Regions from separate parts of the Roseibium sp. AWQ4_254 genome, predicted to be linked through region 1. Evidence: predicted binding sites of a transcription regulator. Region 1 holds the regulator's gene; each other region holds the start of a gene.

The links. The regulator PhoB, encoded in region 1, activates phosphate uptake and scavenging genes when phosphate is short. The targets are predictions, from matches to a motif close to TGTCATNNANCTGTCAT.
Positions count from the first base shown of each region.
Region 2: ACXAIC_RS23215 (PhoX family protein) is a predicted target of PhoB. The motif match lies at 2,412-2,428, and genes of this name have one in related genera.
Region 3: phnC (phosphonate ABC transporter ATP-binding protein) is a predicted target of PhoB. The motif match lies at 1,763-1,779, and genes of this name have one in related genera.
Region 4: ACXAIC_RS18475 (toxic anion resistance protein) is a predicted target of PhoB. The motif match lies at 2,223-2,239, and genes of this name have one in related genera.

Region 1 covers NZ_JBSWYH010000026.1:55,235-59,401, reverse strand. The annotation lists gene ACXAIC_RS19005 (acetylornithine transaminase) at 1-484, opposite strand, end outside; gene ACXAIC_RS19000 (GcrA family cell cycle regulator) at 964-1,506, shown strand; gene phoB (phosphate regulon transcriptional regulator PhoB) at 1,996-2,694, opposite strand; gene phoU (phosphate signaling complex protein PhoU) at 2,767-3,462, opposite strand; gene pstB (phosphate ABC transporter ATP-binding protein PstB) at 3,494-4,167, opposite strand, start outside.
Region 2 covers NZ_JBSWYH010000046.1:4,002-8,168, forward strand. The annotation lists gene ACXAIC_RS23195 (HlyD family secretion protein) at 1-617, shown strand, start outside; gene ACXAIC_RS23200 (cupin domain-containing protein) at 753-1,112, opposite strand; gene ACXAIC_RS23205 (VOC family protein) at 1,276-1,671, opposite strand; gene soxR (redox-sensitive transcriptional activator SoxR) at 1,772-2,290, shown strand; gene ACXAIC_RS23215 (PhoX family protein) at 2,487-4,167, shown strand, end outside.
Region 3 covers NZ_JBSWYH010000012.1:8,664-12,830, reverse strand. The annotation lists gene tyrS (tyrosine--tRNA ligase) at 1-990, opposite strand, end outside; gene ACXAIC_RS10840 (tyrosyl-tRNA synthetase) at 1,346-1,618, shown strand; gene phnC (phosphonate ABC transporter ATP-binding protein) at 1,828-2,652, shown strand; gene phnD (phosphonate ABC transporter substrate-binding protein) at 2,675-3,682, shown strand; gene phnE (phosphonate ABC transporter, permease protein PhnE) at 3,755-4,167, shown strand, end outside.
Region 4 covers NZ_JBSWYH010000025.1:29,669-33,835, forward strand. The annotation lists gene ACXAIC_RS18465 (LysR family transcriptional regulator) at 1-692, opposite strand, end outside; gene ACXAIC_RS18470 (aminotransferase class I/II-fold pyridoxal phosphate-dependent enzyme) at 794-2,116, shown strand; gene ACXAIC_RS18475 (toxic anion resistance protein) at 2,372-3,451, shown strand; gene ACXAIC_RS18480 (substrate-binding domain-containing protein) at 3,464-4,167, shown strand, end outside.

The sequences.
Region 1 (4,167 bases):
CCGGCACCTGGTCGAAACCGGGCGCCTTGGGGCCAAAGCCTTCCAGGTATTTCTCCTGCCCCCCGGCGGCGATCGTCGCGATGGTACGGCCGTGGAAAGCCCCTTCAAAGGTGACAATGTGAAACCGTTCCGGATGGCCCTTGTCATATTGATGGCGGCGGGCGCATTTGATCGCCGCTTCCATGGCTTCGGCCCCGGAATTCACGAACAGCACCTTGTCGGCAAAGGAGGCATCCGCCAGCCGCTGCGCCAGCCGTTCCCCCTCGGGCATCTGGTGCAGGTTGGAAATGTGCCAGAGCTTCGCCGCCTGTTCCTGAAGCGCCTTGACCAGATGCGGGTGACTGTGGCCGCAGGAATTCACAGCGATGCCGGACCCGCAATCGAGGTATCGTCGGCCGTCCTTGGTCACCAGCCAGACACCTTCCCCGTGATCAAAGCTCAGGGATGATCTTGCGTAATTCCCAAACAGTGCGGTCGCGGACATAACCTCATTCAACTCCATGGCCGTCCCCGCGCTGTCGAGTGTGGCAGGGACTGGCGGTTTTCAGGGATTTCAGCTCCGGCAGGCTGGCTGCGGTGCACGCGCACACCGTCAGACCTGCACAAGGCCAAAACGCAACGTGCCGCCCCTGAGAGGCGGCACGTTGCGGTTCCGTTATACACTGGCCGCCCCATTATCTGTCAATGGGCCTGCGGCCAGGCCGCATACGTAGAGTCACCGGAACAGAATTCGTAAAATTCTCAATACCCTCGCCATACTTGGGGAAAAGTCCCTTCATCCCCAACTGGTTTGGGCCCAATGGTTGCCTCACAAATTAACGTTATTGTAATCTGTGACCAATCAGACACGACATCTCGTAAGGCAAATCACTCGAAGATACTAGATATGCCACACTTAGGCATGCACCAGCATGCTTAATACGGGGTTAATGGCCGCAGAGGCCGCAATAAAAGGTGCGGGCAATGAGTTGGACAAACGAACGGGTTGAACTCCTCAAGAAACTTTGGGGTGACGGCTTGAGCGCAAGCCAGATCGCTGGCGAGCTTGGAGGCGTCACCCGGAATGCCGTGATCGGCAAGGTTCACCGGCTTGGCCTGTCCGGGCGGGCAAAGACCTCAAGCGCAAGCACCAAGCCCCGTCGGCCGCGCTCTGCAACCGCCAGCAACACCAACACCAGCTCAGCTCCGAAGAAGCCGGCCCAGCAGCCGCCGCAAACAATTGGGGCGACGGCGCTCAAGGCGGATACAGCCCCTGCGCCCGTTGCAGAGATCAAGCCAGAGCCGGTGGCCGAACTGGTGGTGCCGATTTCCCAGCGTGCCACGATCCTGACGCTGACCGAGCGCACCTGCAAATGGCCGATCGGCGACCCGGCGACGGACGACTTCTACTTCTGCGGCCGCCAGTCCGAAGCCGGTGTTCCCTATTGCACCCATCACTGCAAGATCGCCTACCAGCCGGTCGCCGACCGCCGCCGCGACCGCAAAGTGATTGCGAAGGCCGGCTGACGCCCCACCTTCTTTCAAACGAGAAAAGCCCGCTATTTTGGCGGGCTTTTCAGTTTGAAGCGTGCTTTTATTTTCCAGCACCTACCAGGCCCCATGCCAACCTCACCCAAAAGGTCCCTATTGGAGGGGGCAAGTTCACCGGCAAGGAGAGGCACGCAGGACGGCCTGGTTGGCCGTTCAAGCGGCGCAACGCAGTCCGGCGGGCCGGAGCAGGCCACCGAGGCCGCGTTTGAGGACTGTTCAGCTGCGTCCCAAGTTTTGAACGATAAACCATATCGCCCTGCAACCTGCTCCTTGACGAACAGTCCCCAAACACGGTCAGATCGGTTCCTATCTATTGAGGTTGGTAGGAGCCACCTTAAGCTACGACACGAGAGCGTTCCGCCGTGTCGCGCGTCTTGGACGAAGCCGCACATCACCCTGTGACCCGTTCCTTGCGGAACGCTCTCATGTCACGGTCGAATAGGGTCCTGTTTGGTGAGGTTGATATCAGCCGACGGCTGAAAACTGATCGTTGAAGGCGTAGCCCGCGCCGCGGACCGTGCGGATCGGGTCCTTGGCCTTGCCCCTGTTGAGGGCTTTGCGCAGACGGCCCACATGCACATCAACCGTGCGCTCGTCCACATAGACATCATGACCCCAGACACCGTCCAGAAGCTGCTCGCGGGAAAACACCCGCCCAGGCGACGTCATCAGGAACTCCAGCAGGCGGAACTCGGTCGGGCCCAGGTGGATTTCCTTGGTATTGCGCCGGACCCGGTGGGTTTCCCGGTCCAGTTCAATATCGCCGGAACGCAACATCGTGGAGACCACTTCCGGGCTGGCCCGGCGCAGGATCGCACGGACCCGCGCCATCAGCTCCGGCACGGAGAACGGCTTGACCACATAGTCATCTGCCCCGGTCGACAGGCCGCGGATCCGCTCCGCTTCCTCGCCCCGCGCCGTCAGCATGATAACCGGCAGGCGCTCGGTGTCCTCGCGGGTGCGTAGGCGGCGGCACAGTTCAATGCCGGACAGGCCCGGCAGCATCCAGTCCAGAAGCAGCAGATCCGGCAGGCTTTCCCGCAGGCGGATTTCCGCCTCATCGCCCCGGACACAGGAATCCACCTGATATCCTTCCGCTTCCAGATTGTATCTCAAGAGAAGGCTGAGCGGTTCTTCGTCTTCAACGATGAGGACCTTCGGCATTCGTTCTTGCTCCGTCTAGGCGGCCGGCGCCCAGGCGCCGGCCGGAAATTGCGCACTGTTTTTTGCAGAGGTTTATGCGCTGGTCGTTTCGTCGAGCTTTTCCCGCTCTTCCGGCAGACGCTCGCCTGTGACCATGAAGAAGACATTCTCCGCAATATTGGTCGCGTGATCCCCGATCCGCTCGATGTTCTTGGCGCAGAACAGCAAATGGACACATTGGGTGATCACCCGCGGGTCTTCCATCATGTAGGTGAGCAATTCCCGGAAAAGGGAAGTATAGATCGCGTCGACTTCCGCGTCCCCTTCCTGCACCCGGCGCGCCGCCTCGGCATCGCGCCGCGTATAGGCGTCAAGCACCTGCTTGAGCTGGGACAGGGCCAGCTCGGTCATGTGCTCGACCCCGATGGCCAGCTTTTTGGACTGGAGATTGCTATCGATGGCAATCACACGCTTGGCCACGTTCTTGGCCAGGTCGCCCACCCGCTCCAGGTCATTGGCGATGCGGCTGGCGGCAGTGATCTCGCGCAGGTCCTGCCCCATGGGCTGGCGGCGGGCGATCATCTCGATCAGCTTCATCTCCACGTCCTGATGCAACCCATCCAGGCGTTCATCGCCGGAAATGGTAGCCTTGGCCAGATCAAGATCCTGGTTGACCAGCGCATGCACCGCATCCGCGAACGCCCGTTCTGCAAGGCCGCCCATCTCGGCGACTTTGCCGGCCATGGCAGTCAGTTCCTCGTCATAAGCCGAGACTGTATGTTCAGACATCCTGTGTCCCCTTCAGATTTCGCAAATACGCTTAGCCAAAGCGTCCGGTGATGTAATCCTGCGTGCGTTTGTCCTGTGGGTTGGTAAAGATGTCTTCTGTCTGACCTTCCTCAACCAGAATTCCCAGGTGGAAAAACGCGGTGCGCTGAGAGACACGGGCCGCCTGCTGCATGGAGTGGGTCACGATCACGATCGTGTAGTTTTCGCGCAGCTCGTCGATCAGTTCCTCAACCTTTGCCGTAGCAATGGGATCAAGTGCCGAACATGGTTCATCCATCAGGATCACTTCCGGGCTGACGGCAATTGCGCGCGCAATGCACAGACGCTGCTGCTGTCCGCCGGACATGCCTGTTCCCGGCTCATCCAGCCGGTTCTTGACTTCTTCCCAAAGGCCGGCCTTCTGAAGGCTCGAGGCCACGATATCGTCCAGTTCCGCCTTGTTGCGGGACAGGCCGTGGATCCGCGGACCATAGGCAATATTGTCGTAAATCGACTTCGGGAACGGGTTCGGCTTCTGGAACACCATGCCCACCTTGGCCCGCAGCTGCACCGGATCGACCTTCGGATCGTAAATGTCTTCGCCGTCAATCTTGATGGAGCCTTCGACACGACAGATATCTATGGTGTCGTTCATGCGATTCAAGGTGCGCAGGAAGGTCGACTTGCCACAGCCGGACGGGCCAATGAAGGCCGTAACGGAACGCG
Region 2 (4,167 bases), on a different contig from region 1:
TGCCAAGCAAGCTGAAAAGTGCCGAAGCCAGGCTTGCCGAAGCCGAGGTCGAACTGGACAAGATGACGGTTTCAGCCAAGGTGGATGGCCGGGTGACACAATTCGTGCTGCGGCCCGGGGAGATTGTGACACCCCTGATGCGGCCTGCGGGGGTGATCATTCCCGATAATTCCCTGCATCAGCGGATTCTGGCCGGGTTCGGCCAGGTGGAAGCCCAGGTTCTCAAACCGGGCATGGTCGCCGAAGCCTTTTGTCCTGCTGTCCCGTTCACCATCATTCCGCTGGTGATTACGGATGTGCAGGAAGAGATTGCCAGCGGGCAGGTGACCTCCGGAAGCCAGCTTCTGGATGCGGGCAAGGCTTCCAAGACGGCGACCATCACAACGGTGCTTGAGCCGCTTTATGAAGGCGGGCTCGACCGGTTGCCTCCCGGGGCGAGCTGCACGGTCAACGCCTATACCAGCAACCATGAAAGACTGCATTCGGACGACAATCTGTCGACCGGGCAGTTTGTCTTTCTGCATGTGATCGATACGGTCGGGCTGGTCCATGCGCTGATCCTGCGCAGCCAGGCCCTGCAATATCCGATCCGGGCACTGGTTCTGACCGGTCACTGATCCCGTAGTGCGTCTCATCCCGCGCGGCAAAGCCCTTCTGCCGCGCGGGAGCGGTCCGTCCATCCGCCGCCGGGCCACAAGCTCTTTTGGCAAAGCACAAGTTCGGAAGCTGCTGGGGGGCGGATCTGCCGGGTGTTACCGCTCGCACCAGATACGGTCGTTGCTGGCGGAGTTGGTTCTGAAAACAATATAGGTAAAGGGATAATCAAAAGGGTTGTCCGTGCTGCGCACCTCAAAGGGCTCGCAGGCAAGCGTCTGCCCGGGTTCCAGCTCGATCCGCCGCCCATCAATATGGAACACGCCCTTTCCGGACAGGACATGAACCACTTCGGTGCTGGACGTATGGTAGTGGTCCTTCACCTCCGTATGGGGCGGGACTTCGACCAGCTGCACCAGGCCACCCGTCAGATTCACATCCTTGTCCTGGACCAGGGTCTTTTCCCGGTAGCCCGATGCGTTCATCCAGACCACTTCTTCATTGCGCACAAGCTTCATCCATCCCTCCTGGCAACTTGCTGACTCACTGGTTCCGGAGACAGTCTTAAATATCTATCGACGTTGCGGAAGAGACTGTTTCAGAAGAAAGTGCCCAAAAAGAGCCGCCCGGAGGGCGGGCTCCGGGAGAAGTCTTGTCTGGTCCCGGAAAACCCGTTTGCGGTCAGCTTTTGCCGGTGTAGCTGACCACTTCGAATTCGATCCCGTCATCATCATCGAAATAGAACCGGCGGCCCGGCTCATAGTCCTGATGATTGTGGGTCGTGTAGCCGCCTGCCTTGATCCTGGCCTCGGCCGCGTCGAGATCCTCGACCACAACGGCAATGTGGTTGAGCCCGCCATGGTGGTCGTAACTGACACCGGCGACCGGGGTAGTGTCCTTCGGCGGGCTGTAGGCTGCGACGTAACTCGTCTCGTTGCCGATGTGATAGGTCGTTCCGCCGCCAAGCGACTGGCCCTTCCACCGGATTTTCCAGCCGAACCAGTCTTCCAGCCGGCGGGCGGTCGCGGCCGGGTCGGTCACTGTAACGTTTACATGTTCCAGAAATGCAGCGCTCATATCGACGTCCTCTCAAGGTTTGACTCCTCGTGGACACTAGAGATAATTCCTCAAGTAAACTTGAGGTCAAGAGAAAAAAGGGACTGTTTTGAAGAAGCTTATGAAGGCAGATGATCTTTTGTCTATTGGCGGCCTGGCCGAGCGGACCGGCCTTGCAGTCTCTGCGATCCGTTTCTACGAGGACAAGGGCCTGGTTCACCCGATCCGCAACAGCGGCGGGCAAAGGCGGTTTTTGCGCGCGGATATCCGCCGACTGTCCTTTGTCCTGGTCGCCCAGGAGTTCGGGTTCACGATTTCGGAAATCGCCGTGCAGCTGGCGAGCCTGCCGGAGGGCAGGGCACCAACCAAGGCGGATTGGACACGCCTGAGCAAGGGCTTCCGGCGGCATCTTGAGGACAGGATCGCGCGCATGACGGCCTTGCGGGACAAACTGGACGGCTGCATCGGTTGCGGCTGCCTGTCGATGAAATCCTGCCAACTCTACAATGCCGGTGACGCTGCGTCTCGTCATGGGCGGGGACCACGCTACCTTTTGGGCGACCGCCCGGAGCCTCAGCCGGACAGGCAAAGTGGAGCCGGGCCGGTTTCTGCGCAGGAAAAGGCAAAATCCGATTTTTGATCCATTGAAAAGCTGGATGGCATAGGAGGACTGAAAAACAAGTGTTTACGTTTGATTGGAGCCGGAGGCCGCCGCTTGTCGGCAGGCCTGTAACCGAACCATTACGCGACTGTCACATTGCTGTAATCTGAGTGTCGTTAACGCTCACGGGCGCACTCTGTGTGCCTTGCCTGTAGCCATCCGATTGGAGAGCAAAATGAGTGACATCAGCAAAGACGACCTGTCCTGGGACGAATGGGATGAATTGGTCCGTCCGACACCGGAAACCACCGAATTTGACCGTGTCGTGGAAGCCGGCCTGTCGCGCCGGGGCTTTCTTGGCGGCGTTGTTGCCTTCGGATCGGGGGCTGCGGCCATGGGCCTCGGTACCGGTGCGAGCCTTTTGAACTCCACCTCCGCCCAGGCCCAGAGCGCTGGCCGGTTCGCCTTCAGCCCGGTGCCGGTCGCAACCGATGCCACTGTGCATGTGCCGGAAGGCTACACCTGGGATATCCTGGTGAAATGGGGGGACAAGCTGTTTTCCGACGCAGCGGACTTCGATCCGGAAAAAGGCGTTCCCGTTGCCTCTTCCGACCGCGTCTTCGGCGAAAACACCGACGGCATGGAACTGTTCGTCTTTGGCGACAAGCAGGTCATTGCGGTCAACAGCGAATATGTGAACCCAACGATCAACCTGCCGCATACGGATGACGGCAAGCCGGAATCGGCTGACGACGTCACCATGCTGCAGAACTTCCAGGGCGTGACCGTGATGGAAGTGACGGAAGATGCTGGCGACTGGAAGGTTGTTGTCGACAGCCCGTTCAACCGCCGCATCACCCAGCGCACGGAAATGCGCCTGTCCGGTCCGGCGGCCGGTCATGACCTTCTGAAAACCGACGCGGACCCGACCGGGACCAAAACCATCGGCACCTTCAACAATTGCGGTGCGGGCAAGACCCCCTGGGGCACTTACCTGACCTGCGAGGAAAACTTCAACGGCTATTTCGGATCCACCGATGACAGCTTTGAAGTGCCCGCCGACTTCAAGCGCTACGGCATCGGCCTTGAGAGCCGCTACGATTACGAAAAATACCAGGAGCGGTTTGACATTTCCAAGAATGTCAACGAGCCGCGCCGCGCCGGTTACATTGTCGAGATCGACCCGAGCGATCCCGGCTCCACGCCGGTCAAGCGCACGGCCCTTGGCCGCTTCAAACACGAAAACGCCGCTTGCACCCTGGCGCCGGATGGCCGTGTCGTGGTCTATATGGGCGATGATGAGCGGGGTGAATTCCTTTACAAGTTCGTCTCCAACGGCGTCTACACGCCGGGGGCTCCGACCGACGGCCTTCTGGATGACGGCACGCTCTATGTGGCGAAGTTCAACGACGATGGCGCTGGCGAGTGGCTGGCCCTGACGGAAGAAGCAACCGGCATGCCCCAGGCCGAAATCTGCATTTTCAGCCGCATGGCCGCGTCCAAGGTTGGCGCCACCACAATGGACCGTCCGGAATGGGTTGCGGTCAACCCGGTCGCGGTCGAAGCCTATTGTGCTCTGACCAACAACAAAAACCGGGCCGTCAAGCCGAATGCCGGCGGTGACGACACGCCGGTCAACGGCCCGAACCCGCGTGCGGAAAACCACTATGGTCAGATTGTGCGCTGGTATCCGGAAAATGATGACCATACGGCGCCGAAGTTCAAGTGGGACCTGTTCGTGATGGCGGGCAACCCGGAAGTTCATGCCGGTACGCCCTACGGAGGCTCTGACAATGTCAACTCCGGCAACATGTTCAACTCGCCGGACGGAATGATGTTTGACAGTTCGGGCCTGCTGTGGATCGAGACCGACGGGAACTACAAGAACGAAGGCGATTTCGCCGGAATGGGCAACA
Region 3 (4,167 bases), on a different contig from region 1:
ACCTTCCTCAAAGGCCTTGCGGGCGGTTTCAGCCGCCTCGTCTGCCTTGGCGCGGCCATGGATCATGGCGGTGGCTTCGGTTGCCAGGATCTTCTTGGCGTCGTTGATTTCAGAGCCTTCAAGGGCGGCAAGGCGGGCGATCTCGTCCATGGGCAGAACGGTGAAGAGTTTCAGGAAACGCTCGATATCGGCGTCTTCCGTGTTGCGCCAGAACTGCCAGTAGTCATAGGCGGAGAGCTGATCCTCGTTCAGCCAGACGGCCCCGGCTGCGGTCTTGCCCATCTTGGCCCCGGACGCGGTGGTCAGAAGGGGTGAGGTCAGGGCATAGGCGTCCTTTTCCTCCAGGCGGCGCACCAGATCGGTACCGGACAGGATGTTGCCCCACTGGTCGGAGCCGCCCATCTGCAGCCGGCAGCCCGTGCGCCGGTAGAGTTCCAGATAATCATAGCCCTGCAGCAGCATGTAGTTGAATTCCAGGAAGGACAGGTGCTGCTCCCGCTCCAGGCGCAGACGGACCGCATCGCGCTGGATCATCTGGTTGACGGAAAAGTGGCGGCCGATGTCCCTCAGGAAGTCCACATAGTTGAGCTGCATGAGCCAGTCCGCATTGTCGACCATAAGGGCATCGCCCGGACCGTCGCCGAAGGTCAGCAGTTTTTCGAACACCTTGAAGATGCCTGCCTTGTTCTCCTCAATGGCCTCTTCGCTGAGGATCTTGCGGCTTTCATCCTTGCCGGTCGGGTCGCCGACCCTTGTGGTGCCACCGCCCATGAGCGCAATCGGCCGGTGTCCGGTCTTCTGGAACCAGTGCAGCATCATGATCTGGACAAGTGAGCCTGCATGAAGGCTCGGGGCGGTGCAGTCAAAACCGATATAGGCGGTCACGGTTTCCTTCGCGCAAAGCGCATCCAGTCCTTTGAGGTCGGAAATCTGATGAATGAACCCGCGCTCCGAGAGAATGTTCAGGAAATCCGATTTGAACTCACGCATAGTGTCTGCCCGTGCCTGTTGTCTTGTATCTTGCCTGCCCGGCCTGTCTGCGGACGTGCTCTCCAGCCTCTTTTTCAAGGCGATCTTCCCATGGAAGGCTGCCCGCAACCCGGGAGCATCGGCTGATCTAGCCTGTGTCCGGGGCGTTGTAAATTGCGGAAGCTGCGAAAAGTGGCAGGAGAGCCGCCGCCAGAGCAGGTTGCTTGAGGGTGGTCGCGTTCCGGGCAGGGGGGCGCCCGGGCTTTTCCCCGCAATCTGACCAAGCGTGATTGCAATCACAGCCCGCGTTGCCGCTGCGGCTTAGGGTTCTCTCATCAGCAAGGAACTGCTGACACCCACTTTGAGAGGACCAGTCATGTTTCGTAAATTTGCTATCGCCGCCGTGACCGTGGCCACCGTTGCAACCGCCGCCGTCAGCCTCGCACCGGCCGAGGCCCATGCCAAGAACCGCGCTGGTGCAGTTGCCGCCGGTGCCATTATCGGCCTTGCCGCCGGTGCCATCATTGCCTCCCAGGCCCGTCAGCCGCGCTATTACCAGCCGGTCCGCTGCCACAACAAACCGGTGCGCCGCTGGGATCCCTACTACCGTCAGTATGTGGTCGTTGGCTACCGTCGGGTCTGTTACTAAGATCAAGCGGAAGTCCAAGTCTCCCGAACGAAGGCCCTCCCAAGCGAGGGCCTTTCGTTTTGATTAGGAAAATTGACGAGGAATTGGGCCTCAAAGACCCCTCTTTTGCAAGTTTTTCGGCTGCGATGTCGGGTTTCGTCATTCTGACACATATCCTTCATCTCTCCAGATCCCGAATTTGTTACCAAGCTGCCCAGTTGGAGGCAGCCATGAACGCAATTTCCGTCAGCAAGCTTTCAAAGACCTTTGGCGCTGGAAACCGTGCGCTGGACGATGTCTGTCTGGAGGTTGCCGAAGGCGAATTCGTCGCCCTTATCGGAGCGTCCGGCTCCGGCAAATCCACGCTTATCCGCCACGTCTCCGGCCTGATCGCAGGCGACCGGGAGCCCGGCTGCTGCACGGTCACCGTGTCTGGTGCCAAGGTTCAGGATGCGGGCAAAGTCTCCGGCAATATTGCATCGACGCGCACCTCTGTCGGCGTCGTGTTCCAGCAGTTCAATCTTGTTCCGCGTCTCAGTGTTCTCACGAATGTCCTTGCCGGGTTTTTGGGCAAGGTGCCCACCTGGCGGGGAATGCTCGGCTTGTTTACCGCGGCTGAAAAGCAGCAGGCCATGCGCGCCCTGCACCGGGTAGGGATTGCCCACGCGGCGCGCCAGCGCGCCGTGACACTGTCCGGCGGTCAGCAGCAGCGCGCCGCGATTGCACGCACGCTGGTCCAGGGCGCAAAGATCATCCTGGCCGACGAGCCGATTGCCTCTCTGGATCCGGCGTCCGCAAAGCGGGTCATGGGTATTCTGGCGCGCATCAACGAAGAAGACGGGACAACTATTCTCGTTTCCCTGCATCAGGTCGAATATGCTCGCAGATACTGCAAGCGCACCATCGCGATGCGGGCGGGCAAGATCGTCTATGACGGCCCCAGCCATGCGCTGACGACACAATTTCTCCGTGAGATTTACGGCGAGGCGAGCGAGGAACTTGTTCTGCCCGATGCCGACGACTTCGGGACCACGCCACTGTCGGCAACGGCCTGATACACCCCGTGGGAGACACGACATGAAACTGATTGCGCGTATCGCTGCGTCTGCAGCCCTTCTGGCGAGCCTTGCCGCTCCGGCTCTGGCCGACCGTGAAAACCCGAAAGAACTCCACTTTGGCATTCTGTCGACTGAATCCAGCTCGGCCCAGCGGGAAAAGTGGGGTCCCTTCCTGAAGGCGATGGAAGATTCCATCGGCATGCCGGTGAAGCCGTTTTTTGCCGCCGACTATGCCGGTGTCATCGAAGGCATGCGCTTCGACAAGGTCGACGTTGTCTGGTACGGCAACAAATCCGCTATGGTCGCAGTCGACCGCGCGGGCGCTGAAATCTTCGCGCAGACCACCGAAGCGACCGGTGACCGGGGCTACTGGTCCGTCATGGTGACGCACAAGGATTCCGGTCTGACCTATGAAGATGTCATGAAATGCGGCAAGGATCTGAATTTCGGCATCGGGGATCCGAATTCCACCTCCGGCTTTCTGGTTCCGTCCACCTTCATCTTCGCCAAGGAAGGCGTAAACCCGAAGGATTGTTTCAAGACCGTACGCAATGCCAATCACGAAACCAATTTGATTTCGGTGGCCACGAAACAGGTGGATGCGGCCGTTGCTTCTTCCACCGGCATGTATTCGCGCCTGAAGAACGCCAAGCCGGAACTGTTTGCCGAGCTGAAGGAAATCTGGCGGTCGCCGCTGATCGCCTCCGACCCGATGGCCTGGCGTCCGGAGCTGGACGAAAAGATCAAGGCGCAGATCATGTATTTCTTCATGACCTATGGCCGTCAGGGAACGGATGAAGAAGTGGCGAAAGCCCGCGAAAATCTGGCCATGATCGACATGGGCCCGTTCATTCCCTCTTCCAATGCGCAGCTGTGGCCTTTCTACGAGATGGACCAGATCCGTCAGCGCATGTCCATCGAAGGTGATGACACCTATTCCGACGACGAGCGCACCAAAAAGGTCATGGAAATCAACACCAGGATCGAAGAAATCCGCGCCGCTGCCACCGCCCGTCCGCGCAAGTAAGACTGTTTGACACCCGGCCGGCGCGAGGGGGTTCCCTCGCGCCGGTGGGGTCCTCCAACGGAAGCCAAGCCCATGTCCTCTACTGCCGATCTGGTTCCCAAAGCCGAGCCTGAGTTGCGTGTGCCGGGCCGCGACACCCAGGAAAAGATCTTCGATCTTCTGATCTGGGGCGGCCTGATCGTTATGCTTGTCTGGAGCTTCAAGCCAGCGGACATGCACCGGCTGGGCGAGATTCTGACCGGCGGTGGCAACATGGCCTTGCTGCTGGAAGATTTTCTGGAGCCCAATTTCCGCTACTGGCACAGTTATTTTGATCTGATGCTCGAGACAGTCCAGATGGCTGTCTGGGGCTCGTTCCTGTCCGTGCTTCTTGCCATTCCATTCGGCCTGTTGTCGTCGTCCAACATCGCTCCGGTCTGGATCGTGTTTCCGGTCAGGCGGCTTATGGATGCCTTCCGTGCAATCAATGAGCTGGTGTTTGCGCT
Region 4 (4,167 bases), on a different contig from region 1:
GCTTCCTGAACCGCCACAGCATAAAGCGAGAAAACCGGCCCCTTGGGTACAAGCGCCTTGCCGGGCAGCACATGGTCGAGCCACAGCGCCCAATCGTTTTTCCAGGTGGCATCCGTCAGACAGATGGCGGACGCCAAGTCTTCCGGGCGTGTCAAACCTTCGGCAATTTCCGGAGTGCAGACCGGAAGCACGTCGTCCCTGATGGTGGTTCTCTCCGGGCCACCGGCATCATCCAGATAAAACAGGCATAGATCAAAGGGAGTTCGCTTGAGGTTGGGCGGCTTTTCCATGGCGGTGATGGATATGTCGATACCGGGAAGCTTTCGCCGCAACACTGGCAGGCGGGGCGCAAGCCAGAGCTGTGCCAGCGCGGGCAGCGCGGCAATATGCACCTTGTGAGGCGCACCATCCTGACGCAAATCGCGCACCGCCTGACTAAGGGCATCAAACACGTCCACGAAGGACGGCAAGGCCCTTTGCCCCACCGCAGTGAGCTGCACGCCTTTTGCGCTGCGGGCAAAAAGCGCAGCTCCGATCTCCTCTTCCAGCGACTTGATCTGCGCAGACACAGCCCCGGATGTCACACCAAGCTCCTCGGCGGCCAGGGCAAATCCCCCCAATCTGGCGGCAGCTTCAAAGGCCCGCAATGCATTCAAGGACGGCAGCCTGGGGACCGGAGGGGAAACGGGCATCTCTAAGACCTATTTTTTTTAGCCCTTATTTTTCTAAAATCTGATTTGCAGCCTGGCAAGAGCCGCGCCACCCTTGCATCGACCTTGTTGGAGACCGTGCTATGCCCGTAACAAACCTCAGACCCTGGCTGCCGAAAGATGTGGCCACTCGCATTGATGACATCACCAGCAGCCTGCGTCTGCTGTCCTCCGGCCAGATCGCCGCGCGGATCGAACAGCTTGTGGCGGAGAACTGCAAAATCCACGAGCAGGACTGCTTCAATCTCAATCCGGCCACCAATGTGATGAACCCGCGCGCAGAAGCGCTTCTGGCCAGCGGTCTCGGCTCCCGGCCTTCGCTTGGCTATCCGGGGGACAAATACGAAACCGGACTGGAAGCCATTGAGGAAATCGAGGTGATCGCCGCCGAACTTGCCCGGGCGGTGTTCAAGGCCAACTATGCGGAAATCCGCGTAGCCTCTGGCGCCCTTGCCAATCTCTATGCCTTTATGGCGGTCACCAAACCCGGAGACAGGATTATCGCGCCCCCTGCGCGCATTGGCGGGCATGTGACCCATCATGCCCCTGGCTGCGCCGGTCTTTATGGGCTGGACATATATGAAGCGCCGGTTGATGCGGATGGTTATTCGGTTGATCTGGAAGGCTTGCGGGCCCAGGCCCTGGACCTGCGCCCCAAGCTCATCACCATCGGCATGAGCCTGAACCTCTTTCCCCACCCGGTCTCAGAGATCCGGGCGATCGCCGATGAAGTAGGGGCTCTTGTCCTGTTCGACGCGGCCCATCAATGCGGCATGATCGCTGGCGGCGTCTTTGCCAATCCGCTGGAAGAAGGCGCTCATCTGATGACCATGAGCACCTATAAAAGCCTTGGCGGCCCGGCCAGCGGGCTGATCGTGACCAATGAGCAAAGCCTCTCCGAGCGGCTCGATGCCATCGCCTTTCCCGGCCTGACGGCAAATTTCGATGCGGCCAAATCCGCAGCCCTGGCCGTCTCCCTTCTGGACTGGCAAGACCATGGGGCCGCCTATGCGCAGGAAATGGCCGCCACAGCCAAGGCGCTTGCAGCCGCGCTGGCTGGGGAAGGCCTGCCGGTCTTCACAACCTCCCAAGGCGCGACGGCCTCCCACCAGTTCGCCCTGGAAGCTGCCGCCTTTGGTGGCGGGCAAAATGTTGCGAAGAAGCTGCGGCAGGCAGGCTTTCTGGCCTGCGGCATCGGCCTGCCTCTTGCCACGGTGGACGGCGACATGAACGGATTGCGCCTCGGCACACCGGAGATTGTGCGCTGGGGCATGACGGTTGAGGACATGCCCCGTCTGGCCAGGCTTGTGGCCGAAGCCCTGCGCTCCAACAACCCGGCCGGCATGGCCGGGCGCGTTGCGGACTGGCGCCGGAGCTTTAACCAGCTGCATTTTATCCATGAATGAGAGGAGTTGAGGGGCAACTTGGCGCCCCCAGGCGCTCCGGAACTCGGCGTAACACCTGCGGCCCGGACAACCGTTTTCCTTGCAAAGTTTTGCACGGATACAGGAGTGTCATCGAACGATCACATCACCTTGACACTTTGGCGCCGAATTGGAACGGTGCAGAAAGTCTCACCCCCATTTCAAGCGCTGCTTGAAAAGATATGTGAGAAATCCGATCTGAGTTTGCTGAAATCTATGTTTTGAAAGGCCCGTTGAATGGCATCATCCGATCCGACCCCTCTTGCGGCACCATCGCAAACCCTGCCGATGGTCAAGGCTGACCCTGCCGAGATTGCCCGGATCGGAGAGCGGATTGATTTGTCCGACCGAGCCGGTATTTCGGTTTTCGGCGATGGGGCCCAAAAGTCCGTGACCGACTATGCCGACCGTATTCTGGGCCAGATCCGCAACAAGGACATAGGTGATACCGGACAGCTTCTCAGCGACATTCTTCTGAAGGCCAAGAGCCTGGATCCTGCATCGCTGCAGCAAAAAGGGTTTTTGTCCCGTATCTTCGGCTCCGCCAAAGCAAGACTTGAGCGGTTCAAGCAGGAATTTGAGGATGTGTCCGGTCAGATCGACCGGATCGGGCTGGAATTGGACAAGCACAAGGACACGTTGCGGCGGGACATTGCCATGCTGGATGACCTGCATGAGGAAACCACGCAGTCCATCTTGAAGCTGGATGCCCATGTGGAGGCAGGCAAAGCCTTTGCCGAGCGCTACCGGAGCGAAGAGCTGCCGAAGCTGAAAGCGGCCGCTGAACAGACTGGCTCCCATGACGGCCTTCTGGAAGCCCAATCCTATCAGGACGCGGTTCAGGCGATCGACCGGCTTGAAAAAAGGATCTTCTATCTCCAGCAAGCCCGCCAGCTCGGTATCCAGCAATTGCCGCAAATCCGTATCGTGCAAGCTGGTGATGAAACCCTGATTGAGAACCTGCAAGCCACCTCGACCCTCACCGTTCCGGCTTGGAAACAAAAGATGGTTATTCTGCTCGGGCTCAACCGGCAGAAAGCGGCACTCGATATGCAAAAGCAGGTGACAGACACCACGAACCAGATGATCCGCGAAGCCAGCCAGATGATGAAGGATCAGGCGATTTCCATTGAAGAGCAATCCCAGCGCGGTATTGTCGATATCGAAACACTTCAGCAGGCGAACACGGACCTGATCGACACGATCCAGGGAGTGTTGCGCGTTCAGGAGGACGGCCGCCGGAAACGCGCGGATGCGGAACGGCAGATGGAGACCATGACTGCAGAACTGAAATCCGCCCTGACCAGCGCCAACTAGGGGAGCAGGCTTATGCCCCTTCGTCTGAATCTGAACGGCTTTCTGACGGCCGTCGCTTGCCTCGCCCTTGCCAGCTGCAATGTTGGCCCCGCTACACCGTTCAAGATTACTGCCGGTTCGGAAAACCGGGTGCTGCAGCCCATCGTAGAAGAATTCTGCAGCGAAAACGGCATGGACTGTACCTTTGCCTATCAAGGGTCTTTGGACATCGGCCTTGCGCTCGGCAGCCAGGAGGGCATCGACAGTGATGCGGTCTGGCCGGCGTCCAGCGTGTGGATCGACCTGTTCGACACCGGCCGCAGCGTCAAACACGCCACCTCCATTGCTCAAATGCCCGTCATTCTCGGGGTCCGCACGTCCAAGGCGCAGGAACTTGGCTGGGTCGGAACCGATGTCCGCATGGACGATATTCTGAAAGCCGTGCGCTCCGGCCAGCTCAAATTCCTGATGACATCGGCAACTCAGTCAAATTCCGGCGCCAGCGCCTATCTCGCCATGCTGTCGAGCGCCCTTGGCGGGGCTTCCGCTGTGATCGAACCGGGCGATCTCGACAAACCCGATGTGCAACGCACGGTGAGCGAGCTGCTGTCCGGTGTGGCCCGGTCTTCCGGGTCCTCCGGCTGGCTGGCCGATCTTTATGTCAAATCTGCAGCCGAAGGCACGCATTTCGATGCGATGTGGAACTATGAGGCCGTGCTGAAGGAGACCAATGACCA